Regions from separate parts of the Peribacillus sp. FSL K6-5616 genome, predicted to be linked through region 2. Evidence: riboswitches for the same ligand, from Rfam matches in the RefSeq annotation. Region 2 holds a riboswitch; the other holds the start of a gene.

Region 1 (5,547 bases), 2.8 Mb from region 2:
TTTTGAAAAAGTGAAGTTTGAAAATGCTCCTATTGAAGAGGTGGGCCAGTTGAATTTAACTGAAGACATATTGGTGCCAGAAGCACCGAACCAAGTGAATTGAATGCATTAACAGAAAAAAGTGCCCGCGCTGCGGGGCACTTTTTTCTTCTTATAATGAAATACGGGCCATGAACGTAATTTCTTCTGTTTCCATTAAAAACTGTTTCATGTTGTCTTCTAATGGTAAATCGAAGCTCAAAACCATGATGGCTTCACCGCCAGCTTCTTTTCGGCCAACCTGCATGGTGGCGATATTCACTCCGTGATCACCCAGGATTTTACCTACGTTACCGATTACACCGGGTTTATCGGTATGCTGGATATAAAGTAAATTCGATTCTGGATGAAAGTCGATTTTGAAACCATTCAAACTTACAATTCGAGAACCATAGTTTTCGATATAGGTCCCACTTATTGTTAATTCTCGGTTGTCACCTTTTACTTTAAGGCTGATCAAATTCGAGTAACCTAAAGAGTCCGTAGAGATTTTTTCGCCAATGGTTATGCCACGCTCTTTTGCGATCAACAAGGCATTCACTTCATTGACTGATGCATCGACTCTTGATCTTAAAAAGCCGGAGATTAGACTTTTTGTAAGAATCGCGGTATCGAAATCCAAAGATTCTCCTGCATATGTAACGGAGATTTCCTGAATTCCTTCATTCATGCACTGGGAAGCAATCGATCCCATTTGCTGAACAAGTTGATGGAATGGCTGTACCTTTTCAAACACTTCTTTAGATATGGCCGGAAGGTTGATTGAACTTGATACTGGATTTCCTTCGAAATAGGTCAATACTTCTTGGGCAACCTGTACGGCGACATTTAATTGGGCTTCTTTCGTGGAAGCGCCTAGATGCGGTGTAGCAATGACGCTGTCCAGTTCCAGCAGTTTATGGCCAAGTGGGGGTTCTTCGACGAAAACGTCCAGTGCCGCCCCTGCAACATGCCCTTCAACTAACATTTCATATAAATCATCTTCGTCTAGAATTCCACCACGGGCGCAGTTCAGTACATAAACCCCTTTTTTACAGGTAAGCAGTTTTTCTTTATTAATTAATCCTCTAGTTTCATTCGTTAGTGGTGTATGGACAGTAATGATGTCTGCTTTAGGAAGCAATTCATCCAATGGCAGGGCCGTTACGGACATTTTCTTTGCACGATCTACAGTCAGGAACGGGTCATAGACAATGACATCCATTCCAAACACTTTAGCACGTTTGGCAATTTCCCCTCCAATGCGTCCAAAGCCAACTATGCCTAATGTTTTACCACGAAGTTCAGTTCCCGTATATGAAGAACGTTTCCACTCCCCATTTTTCAATGAAGCATAAGCTTGCGGAATGTGGCGCAATAATGAAGCCATCATCGCGAATGTATGTTCAGCTGTTGAAATGGTGTTGCCGTCAGGTGCATTAACCACGACAATCCCGCGTTTTGTCGCTGCGGGGATGTCTATGTTATCAACACCGACACCAGCGCGTGCTATAATTTTTAACTGCGGCATACGGTTCATTAAATCTTCCGAAACCTTTGTTGCACTTCTCACAAGAATTGCATCGATCTGATCAAGTTCGTTTGCAGCTTCCTCTACGGTCTTCTGAATGAGATGAATATTGCATGCCTCTGAAAGCGGTCCGAGTCCTTCTGGTTTAATGGCGTCTGCTACTAAAATCCGATACACGTCTAAACACCTTCCTAAGGAAAAAATTATCTTAAATTTCAGTTAATTTTACAATTGAAATGCTGATAATGTCAATTTGGCTTATCTGAATGAAAGCGCTTAAACAAATGATTTTCATCTGATCATCCGTTTAATGCGGCGATATAAATAGCTTCGTCTCCTTTTGCGAAAAATTTTCGAATTGTCATATTGTAAATCCGCCATTTGTTTTAAGCCGTTCACTGCGACGATCGATATTCATCCTACATGCATCAAATGAGAAAAAATGCTATCAAAAAAAAGGTATTTCAGATATAATGGGAAGTATAAAAAATTTTATAGGTCTATCTTCGGGGCGGGGCGCAATTCCCCACCGGCGGTGATGAAGGGATTTCTACTTCTAAGCCCGCGAGCCTTACAAGGCAGGATTTGGTGTGATTCCAAAGCCGACAGTATAGTCTGGATGGGAGAAGATGGAGGTTCCTTAGTGCGTTTCAACAGTTATTTGCTGAACGTTTGTTTGATGTAACCTTTAATTTATCCCTTTAATTCCATTGGAATTAAAGGTTTTTTATTGAACATCAACATATTTTGGAATCCTAACCTCTTTTTCAGGTAGATCGGAAAAGAAGGAGAGAGAACTATGAAAAAGAACAAAGTGAAAAAAATGGTCTCACTTGCCATGATGGGAAGCATATCGTATTTATTGATGCTTTTAAATTTCCCGTTTCCAGGATTCCCGCCTTTTCTCAATGTTGATTTTAGCGACATACCAGCACTGATGGCGGCATTGATTTTCGGTCCGATGGCTGGAATTCTAGTCGAGTTCATTAAAAACCTATTGGATTTAGTCATGACAGGGACCTTGACTGCTGTGCCTGTGGGGCATATCGCTAACTTTATAGCCGGAATACTGTTTGTCTTGCCGACTTATTATGTATTTCAGAAAATCAATTCAAAAAAAGGAATGACGTTCGCCTTACTTGCGGGAACAGTTTCCATGGCAGTATTCATGAGCGTATTAAACTATTTTGTCTTTTTACCGGCTTATACCTTCTTTATGGGATGGGATGCCATGTCGGCGCCCGAGTCAAGAAAGTTCGTTACCACGGCAATCTTGCCTTTCAACGTGATTAAAGGCGTACTCATCACATCTGTATTCATGTTGCTGTTCATTAAATTACAGCCATGGATCAATAAGCAAACATTATATAAAAATGCTTAATGGCATTGACGATAGATATGAAAAAACAACCGGATATCCATATCCGGTTGTTTTTTTATGCCTGTTTTTTGGTATGTGCATTGGCCAAAAGAAAAAGCCATTCTCGATTGAAAATGGCTTGTATCTTTATTCGAATTTTAGTGCATCTCCGTCAAATGCCTCGTCAGCAACTTTGATGGAATCCGTTGGGCATCCTTCAAATGCATCCATCATGTCGTCTATAAGTACATCTGGAATTTCAACGATACCCTCGTTATCGTCAAGGGTAACAAATGCAATCCCTTCGTCATCATAATCATATATATCTGGTGCCGCTGCTCCGCAAGCTCCACAAGCTATGCATGTTTCTTTATCCACAATAGTAAATTTAGCCATGAATATAACCCCTCCTAAGTTGATTAACAACTGATAATCTTTTTATTTCAGATTATTATCTCTTTCTTATTGTAAGACCGAATGCCAAACTTTTCAATAGAAATTGTATTGATAATAACTATCATGTAGCTTAATGTCAACGAAAAACATCGAAATAATTAACTTGGTCCTTTCCATGTTTCGTCATTTAGTCACATAATTTCCGTTGTATTCATCAATAATAACGGCGGTTTTTGCAGATTTTTGTTACAATGGGTTTATTGGTTAAATGAAACAAGGATGTGAGTCCCATGAATAATTATCTACAGGCCATCATTCTATATGCGATAAAAAAATTTCAAGGTGAGCGCTCCATTTATGCTATATACCATATGCTGCAGGGTAAGAAATCGTCACAAACGATCCAAGATGCCCACTTATTCGGGTTAACGGATATTTTTGGGACAATACCTCGATTTACCCGTCAGCAATTAAATCAAAACATTGAACATTCGGTTAAGCATGACTTGATCAATTTAACGGATAAACCAGATGCATATGAAATTAGTTTGCAAGGTGAACGAATGTTGGACGATTACTTTAAAAATAATCCTTTTCCGGAGTATTTAAATGGTTGGAAGTATCACAATATCACCCCTGTTTTTTGGGGAAGGTTAAACTTACTCATTCAAACCATATCCCATATTGTCCACAATGAAAGACGTTTTTATCCGATACAACGAAATCCCAAAATCCAATTCTTCGTAAAGGAATTTTTACATGCCAATCGTCAGGATCGAGCGTTGATTGCCCAACATCTATATGATGAACTGGTATCCCTTTTAGAAAATCAAAGTGATATGAAACGAGACATTTTCATTTTGAAATTGACCGGGATAAACAGGATTGGACTAACGTTTGAACAGATTGCAAAAAGGAAAAATGCGGAAGAAGAGTATGTTCGCTATACATTCCTTGACTCATTGCATCAAATGCTTGCAGAAATGGAAACGGGTAGTGATTACCCTCTCTTATCCTCATTAACCAATGATTGGAAAAGAAGTGGTAATCCTCATTTGACACAATCTACAAAGACTACTTTACGATACATCCAGGAAGGGAAAAACCTCGGTGAAATAGCTGAAATCCGCAGATTGAAAGTCAACACCATCGAAGATCACCTCGTAGAAATTGTTTTATCGGAAAAAGATTTTCCGATTTCCGATTATGTGAAAATCGAGGATGAGAGGGAAATTGCTGAAGCGATTAAGCAACTTGGTACCAAAAAGCTTAAAGCTATCAAGCAGATGGTCGATAATAAACAAATAAGCTTTTTCCAAATAAGACTTGTACTTGCGAAAATAGGTGAGAGATGATGAACATGGAACGAGTCCTCAAAGAAAAATTCGGTTTTGATGAATTTCGTCCCGGACAGAAGGAAGTGGTTGAATCATTGATGTCCGGCCGTCATACATTAGCGATGCTCCCAACCGGGTCAGGTAAATCATTATGTTATCAGCTGCCGGCTTATCTGGTAAATAAGACTGTCATAATTGTCTCCCCGTTATTATCTTTAATGCAGGATCAAGCGGATCAGCTGAAGATGAGCGGCGAAAAAAGTGTATTGACCCTCAACTCTTTTTTGACGCTTAATCAAAAAAGGAAAGCTTTCGATAGGTTACATAGTTATCGTTTTATCTTTTTATCTCCTGAAATGCTGAGCATCGATGGTGTGATAAAATCCTTGAAATCCATAGAAATAGGCTTGTTCGTCATAGACGAAGCTCACTGCATTTCACAATGGGGGTACGATTTCCGTCCGGATTATTTGAATTTAGGAGAAGTGAGGCGTGAACTGAATAATCCGTTGACGCTTGCCCTGACGGCAACTGCAACCGATGAGGTCCGGAGGGACATCGTTGTTAAACTTAACATTGGGCAGGCCGAGGAAATGGTCTCATCCGTTGATCGTGAAAATATTGCCATTATTATCGAGCGAATGTTCAGCTATGATGAGAAGCTAGCCCGTGTGCTGGAGCTTGTCAGGAAATTTAACGGAAGCGGAATTATTTATTTTTCCTCTAAAAAAGTGGCGGAATCAGTCGCTGGTTTTTTACAGGATAACGGGATCGATAGTGTCAATTATTATCACGGTGGAATGGAGCAGGAACAAAGGATGCTCATTCAGCAGCAATTCATTTCCGGCCAGTTGAAAATCATATGCGCAACAAGCGCTTTTGGAATGGGTGTGAATAAATCGGAT
Region 2 (5,547 bases):
CCTTACTTCCCATAATTTATAATGATAAATAATGAAAAAACACATTACTTTGAAATCGTGGTATTTCGATTGAAGGGGTTTCGGTGAGTGTCGAAGAGCCGCAATAACTAATCGATCAATGGCTAGGAACTTTACGAACTTAAGAAGAATTGCCAAATGGTTGAAGAAACTTGACTCAATCAGAACCAAGATCCGGCACATCAAAAAAAGCCGCAGGAATGTTATTTCCTGCGGCTTCCTTATGTGAAATCACTGTTCTATCAATTTTCCAAGGTTGGCCATTTCAATGGCACTAACCGCAGCTTCATAGCCTTTGTTACCTGATTTTGTTCCAGCACGTTCAATGGCTTGTTCAATATTCTCAGTTGTCAGCAAACCGAAGATAACCGGTACACCTGTTTCCAATGAAACGGAAGCCATGCCTTTAGCTGCTTCATTGCAGACATAATCATAATGTGAAGTAGCCCCCCTGATTACCGTTCCAAGACCGATTACCGCATCATATTTACCTGTATTCACAAGTTTCTTAGCAATTAACGGAAGTTCAAAAGCACCCGGGACCCACGCGATGTCAACATCATTCTCATCAACGCCATGACGCTTAAGGCCATCCAATGCCCCTCCTAAAAGCTTGCTTGTGATAAACTCATTAAATCTCCCTACCACGATTCCTACTTTCAATCCTGATCCGATTAATTGTGCTTCAATAGTTTTCCCCATGTCCAATTCCTCCTAATTTTTAAAAACAATAATTTTTTTTCATGTTAAGGTTTCAATCCTTAAAAATCCTTCAAGCTTTCGGGATGTTCAGTTCAAGTTCCTGTTTCCCGATTGGATCATTATGTTGAAGATACCGAATCAAATCGGCTATCGTAATGAACTTCAGGTTGAATTTGTCAGCGATGACTTCTAAATCGGATACGCGGGCCATCGATCCATCTTCATTCATGATCTCACAAATGACACCGGCTGGAGCGGCACCGCATAACTTCGCCAAGTCCACCGATGCCTCCGTATGTCCTGCCCTTCTTAATACGCCGCCTTCTTTAGCGACTATCGGAAAAGTGTGACCAGGCCTTTGGAAATCTTCAGCGACCGAATCTTCATTAAGAAGCTCAAGGATGGTCAAGGACCGTTCAAAAGCACTGATTCCTGTAGAGGTGCTTTTATGATCGACACTTACCGTAAAAGCAGTGCCATGATGATCGGTATTTTCTCCAACCATAGGATGCAGTTTCAATTTTGCTGCCAGTTGTTCAGTGATGGTCGTACAAATCAAACCACGTCCATGAGTCGCCATGAAATTAATCGCTTCCGGTGTCGCCTTTTCGGCCAACACTACAAAATCCCCTTCATTTTCACGGTCTTCATCATCGGACACGATTACTACCTTGCCAGCCTTTAAATCTTCTATTGCTTCTTCTATTGTATGGAACATCATTACACCGCCCTTTTTATTAGAATCCATGCTCTGCCAAAAACTCTAAATTCAGTCCTGGTTTTGGATTGCCATTTTTCATTTGATGTATTATATATTTCCCAATCATGTCGTTTTCGATGTTAACGATATCGCCAGCCGCTTTTTGTCCCAATATGGTGTCCTGATGAGTCAATGGAATCAATGATACCGTCAAAAGGTTCCTTTCGATCCCAAATATCGTCAAGCTGGTTCCATCAATGGCCACGGAACCTTTTGGAATGCAAAAGGCACTAAGCCCTTCTTCCAATTGGATTACATAATATACGGCATTTTCTTTCCGTTCTTTTTTTATGATCGTTCCGGTCCCGTCGATATGACCTGAAACAAAATGACCGCCAAACCTTCCCTGTGCACTCATGGCTCGTTCGAGATTAACAGGTGATCCCAATTTTAACGTCCGGATCGAGGAAGCTTTGACCGTTTCCGGCATCACGTCGACCGTAAATAAACTTTTCGTGAAGGACGTTACCGTTAAGCAGACCCCGTTGACTGAAATACTATCCCCCAGATGCACATCTTCAAGGATTTTTTCAGAACGAATCGATAACTCCATACTGCTTTTTCCTTTTTTCAAGGAATGTACGGTACCGATATCCTCAATGATTCCCGTAAACATGTTTTTCCCCCTTTTATAAAATATAAAAAACCCCTTAGGATGGCCTAAGGAGTTAGCAGGAGAAATGAGTGAAAAAAATTGTATACCTAAAAAGCCTAATATTTTCATTTTCGAAAAATTAGGCGTACGTATACACTTGGGTTCCACACGTCCTTCTCCCATCCAGACTGTACTGTCGGCTTTGGAATCTCACCAAATCCTGCCTTTTAACAGGCTCGCGGGCTTAGAATTTCTTCATCACCGCCGGTTGGGATTTTCACCCGACCCCGAAGGACTAAAATAATATGAATCTTTGAATATTTTATCACCATAAAGTGAAGATGTAAAATTTCTAACCTTAAATGGTTCAATTGTTACAGGAACTTCCTATCTTTATGTAAAAATGGTCCCCCATTAACCCCGATGTGCTCCAAAAAGGTTAGGCAGGATAAATATGTGGAATAGGATTAGGGGATCACAATTCATATAAGGAGGAAGCTTAATGCTTATTTCCATCATCAACTTGATTTTCTATCTGTTCGTTGTCACGATGAATTTTTCAGCCAATTTCCTGCCATTGAACGGCCAGACATCAGGAGAGATTTCCGATAAACTTAATGTCCTTTTCACTCCTGCCGGTTATGTATTTTCCATTTGGGGCTTGATCTATTTCCTGCTCGCCATCTGGGTCTTCAGGCAGTTTTTAAGTAAATATCAAAACAGCCCCGCTTATAAGGCATCCTTCCCTTGGTTCGCTTTAAGCTGTGTCCTGAATGGCGCATGGCTTTTAGCTTGGCACTATGAGCACTTTTTGTTATCCGTATTCATTATCATTGCTTTGCTGGTTACTTTAATGGTCATTTATACAAACATAAAAAAAGTGGAACACACTACTTTTGACCTATTTCCATTCTCCGTTTATACAGGCTGGGTTAGTGTCGCAACTATAGCTGACATTTCTTATTACCTAACCTATATCAAATGGGACGGTTTTGGGGTTTCCGAATCAACCTGGACGATCGTCCTGCTGATTGCTGCAACAACCCTGGCCTTTTTCTTTGCAGGTAAAAACCGGGATTGGTGCTATCCTCTCGTGTTCGTTTGGGCGTTCATAGGCATCGGGATACGAAATAGCGACGCCTATCCGGTAATCACAGACATTTCTTATATCCTGGCTACCATCACTTTTATCGTATCCATCACCATCTTCATTAAAAATAGAAGGAACTAAATGAGGGATATGGTACCCTAAAATGCTTGTTGAAGATCTTGCCATATATCCTGCCAAGCTTCTAGGCCAACTGAGAGACGGACCAGCTGGTCACTGATGCCCATTTGTTCCCGTGAATCTTCAGGAACGGCAGAGTGCGTCATGGTAGCGGGGTGCTGGATCAATGTTTCGGCATCCCCTAGACTTACGGCAATTTTGATAAGTTTCAATTTATTGAGGAAATCCTGTGCATCCTGTTTTGTGCCATGCAATTCGAAAGAGATAAGGCCGCCGCCATGTTTCATCTGTTTTTGCATGATATAATGATCCGGTGAAGCATCATCACCTGGATAATATACCTTTTTCACCTTTGGATGTTTCTTAAGTTCATGAAAGATTGCCATTGCATTGGCCGAATGACGGTCCATCCTGACGGGCAAGGTCTTTAACCCCCGCAATAGTAGCCAGGCGTCGAATGGTGAAATGATTCCACCGATATCTTTCTGTGTAGTCCCAGCTATATGATTCATGAATTCCTTTTTACCGACGACAAGTCCCGCAACGACATCCCCATGCCCGCAAAGATATTTCGTAGCGCTATGAAGGACAATATCACAGCCATATTCAAGCGGTCTCTGTAGGTAGGGCGTCGAAAACGTATTATCGACTACGACCGTTACATTATATTCCTTCGCAACCCTTACCACCATCTGTAAGTCAATCATTTTCATCGTCGGATTGATCGGGGTTTCTACATAGATGCAGGTCGTTTCCGGCCGGATCATTTTCCTAACCTGTTCTTCAGTATCCATTTCACAAAAATCATGAGTAATCCGGTATTTATTTTTCATTAGCTGCAGAAGGCCGAATGTACAACCATATACCCCCTGTGAGCAGAGGATGTGATCATCTGTTTTAGTTAACGCAAAAAGTACTGCTGAAACGGCTGCCATGCCTGAACCGAAAGCAAGGCCAGCTTCCCCGCCTTCCAGTGCGGCAATCTTTTCTTCAAGCACTTGTACCGTTGGATTTCCAAGGCGAGAATAAATATATCCATCTTCGATACCGGCAAAACGCCTCTCCCCTTGCTCGGCATTTTCGAAAGTGAATGTTGAGGTTTGGAATAAAGGTGTTGCCAAGCTTCCCAAATGCTTCTTCGAGTCATAACCTTCATGGATGACTGCCGTTTCAAATTGTTTATACTTTCTTGTCATACCGTCTCCTCCTAACCTATGTCTATTGCTATCATATGTCAAAAACCCACATAAAGGAAGCGTTTTCATTCATGATTATCCCCCATAAATTAACCCTGAATTTAGTAAAAATAAGCTGCATTCTGTTCAGTTGGATCCTGTAAGTTGAGCACCTCTTTTAATTTTTAATCCTAACGTGAATTCCAAAAAAAGGGGACAGCCGCCATGGCCGTCCCTTTTTCCGAATCATTCATCGACTACGATGTTTCCACCATAGAAGGTTACTCTCGTTAATGGAATCTCCAGTTCACGAGCCATTTTTTTCAACTCTCGCTCTTCTCTTTCCGTTACGATTGAAATGACCGTACCATCTGCACCTGCACGCCCAGTTCTACCGGATCTATGGATATATTGTTCGATGTTGTCAGCCATATCAATATGAACGACCGCAGTAAGACCTTTAATATCAAGCCCCCTTGCCGCTACATCCGTTGCTATCAGCATCGGGGATTTTCCGGAACGAAGCTTGCGCAGTGCTTTCTCCCTGTCGACTTTATTGGATTCACCGTGAAGCACGCCCATTTCAATACCTTTATAACTCAGTTTTTCATGTAAGACGCTAAGCTCCGCAATATCATTCAGGAAGGCAAGTGCCTTCACATCTTTAAGTCTTGTGATTTTCTCGAGAATCTTGGACTTTTCCCGTCTCTCAACAACAAAGTAAAGATGGTCCACCTTGGATTCCATTTTTTCATTTTTATCGACCTTGATCATTTCAGGTTCATTCATGAATCCCCGGGCCGCTTTTTCCGTTTCTTCTGGCAGGGTTGCTGAAAATACCATGATTTGCCGATCTTTTAGTGTTGTTTTGATAATATTATTGATCGTTCCCATATGCTCTGGAATGATCAATTGGTCACCTTCATCAAGTACTATCGTCTTAACTTCATGCATCTTCAGTTTCTTTTGGGCAATCAATTCGTAAATCCGTCCCGGTGTTCCAGCAATCACTTGTGGACGCTTCTTCAGTTTGTCCAACTGCCTTTTTACATTAGCACCGCCGATGAAT

What was found. Region 2 has a riboswitch for FMN ahead of ribE (riboflavin synthase). Riboswitches for the same ligand answer to the same signal wherever they lie in the genome.
Region 1: linked by a shared signal. The riboswitch ahead of MHB45_RS13920 (ECF transporter S component) and the one ahead of ribE (riboflavin synthase) in region 2 are both predicted to bind FMN.

What each region holds. Positions count from the first base shown of each region.
Region 1 covers NZ_JBBOYT010000001.1:2,916,211-2,921,757, reverse strand. The annotation lists gene MHB45_RS13930 (GerMN domain-containing protein) at 1-103, shown strand, start outside; gene serA (phosphoglycerate dehydrogenase) at 152-1,726, opposite strand; FMN riboswitch at 2,048-2,184, shown strand; gene MHB45_RS13920 (ECF transporter S component) at 2,349-2,930, shown strand; gene MHB45_RS13915 (ferredoxin) at 3,057-3,305, opposite strand; gene MHB45_RS13910 (helix-turn-helix domain-containing protein) at 3,596-4,660, shown strand; gene MHB45_RS13905 (RecQ family ATP-dependent DNA helicase) at 4,660-5,547, shown strand, end outside.
Region 2 covers NZ_JBBOYT010000001.1:125,614-131,160, reverse strand. The annotation lists gene ribH (6,7-dimethyl-8-ribityllumazine synthase) at 250-720, opposite strand; partial or broken gene ribB (3,4-dihydroxy-2-butanone-4-phosphate synthase) at 800-1,438, opposite strand; gene ribE (riboflavin synthase) at 1,458-2,096, opposite strand; FMN riboswitch at 2,243-2,374, opposite strand; gene MHB45_RS00595 (TspO/MBR family protein) at 2,578-3,306, shown strand; gene megL (methionine gamma-lyase) at 3,324-4,499, opposite strand; gene MHB45_RS00585 (DEAD/DEAH box helicase) at 4,725-5,547, opposite strand, start outside.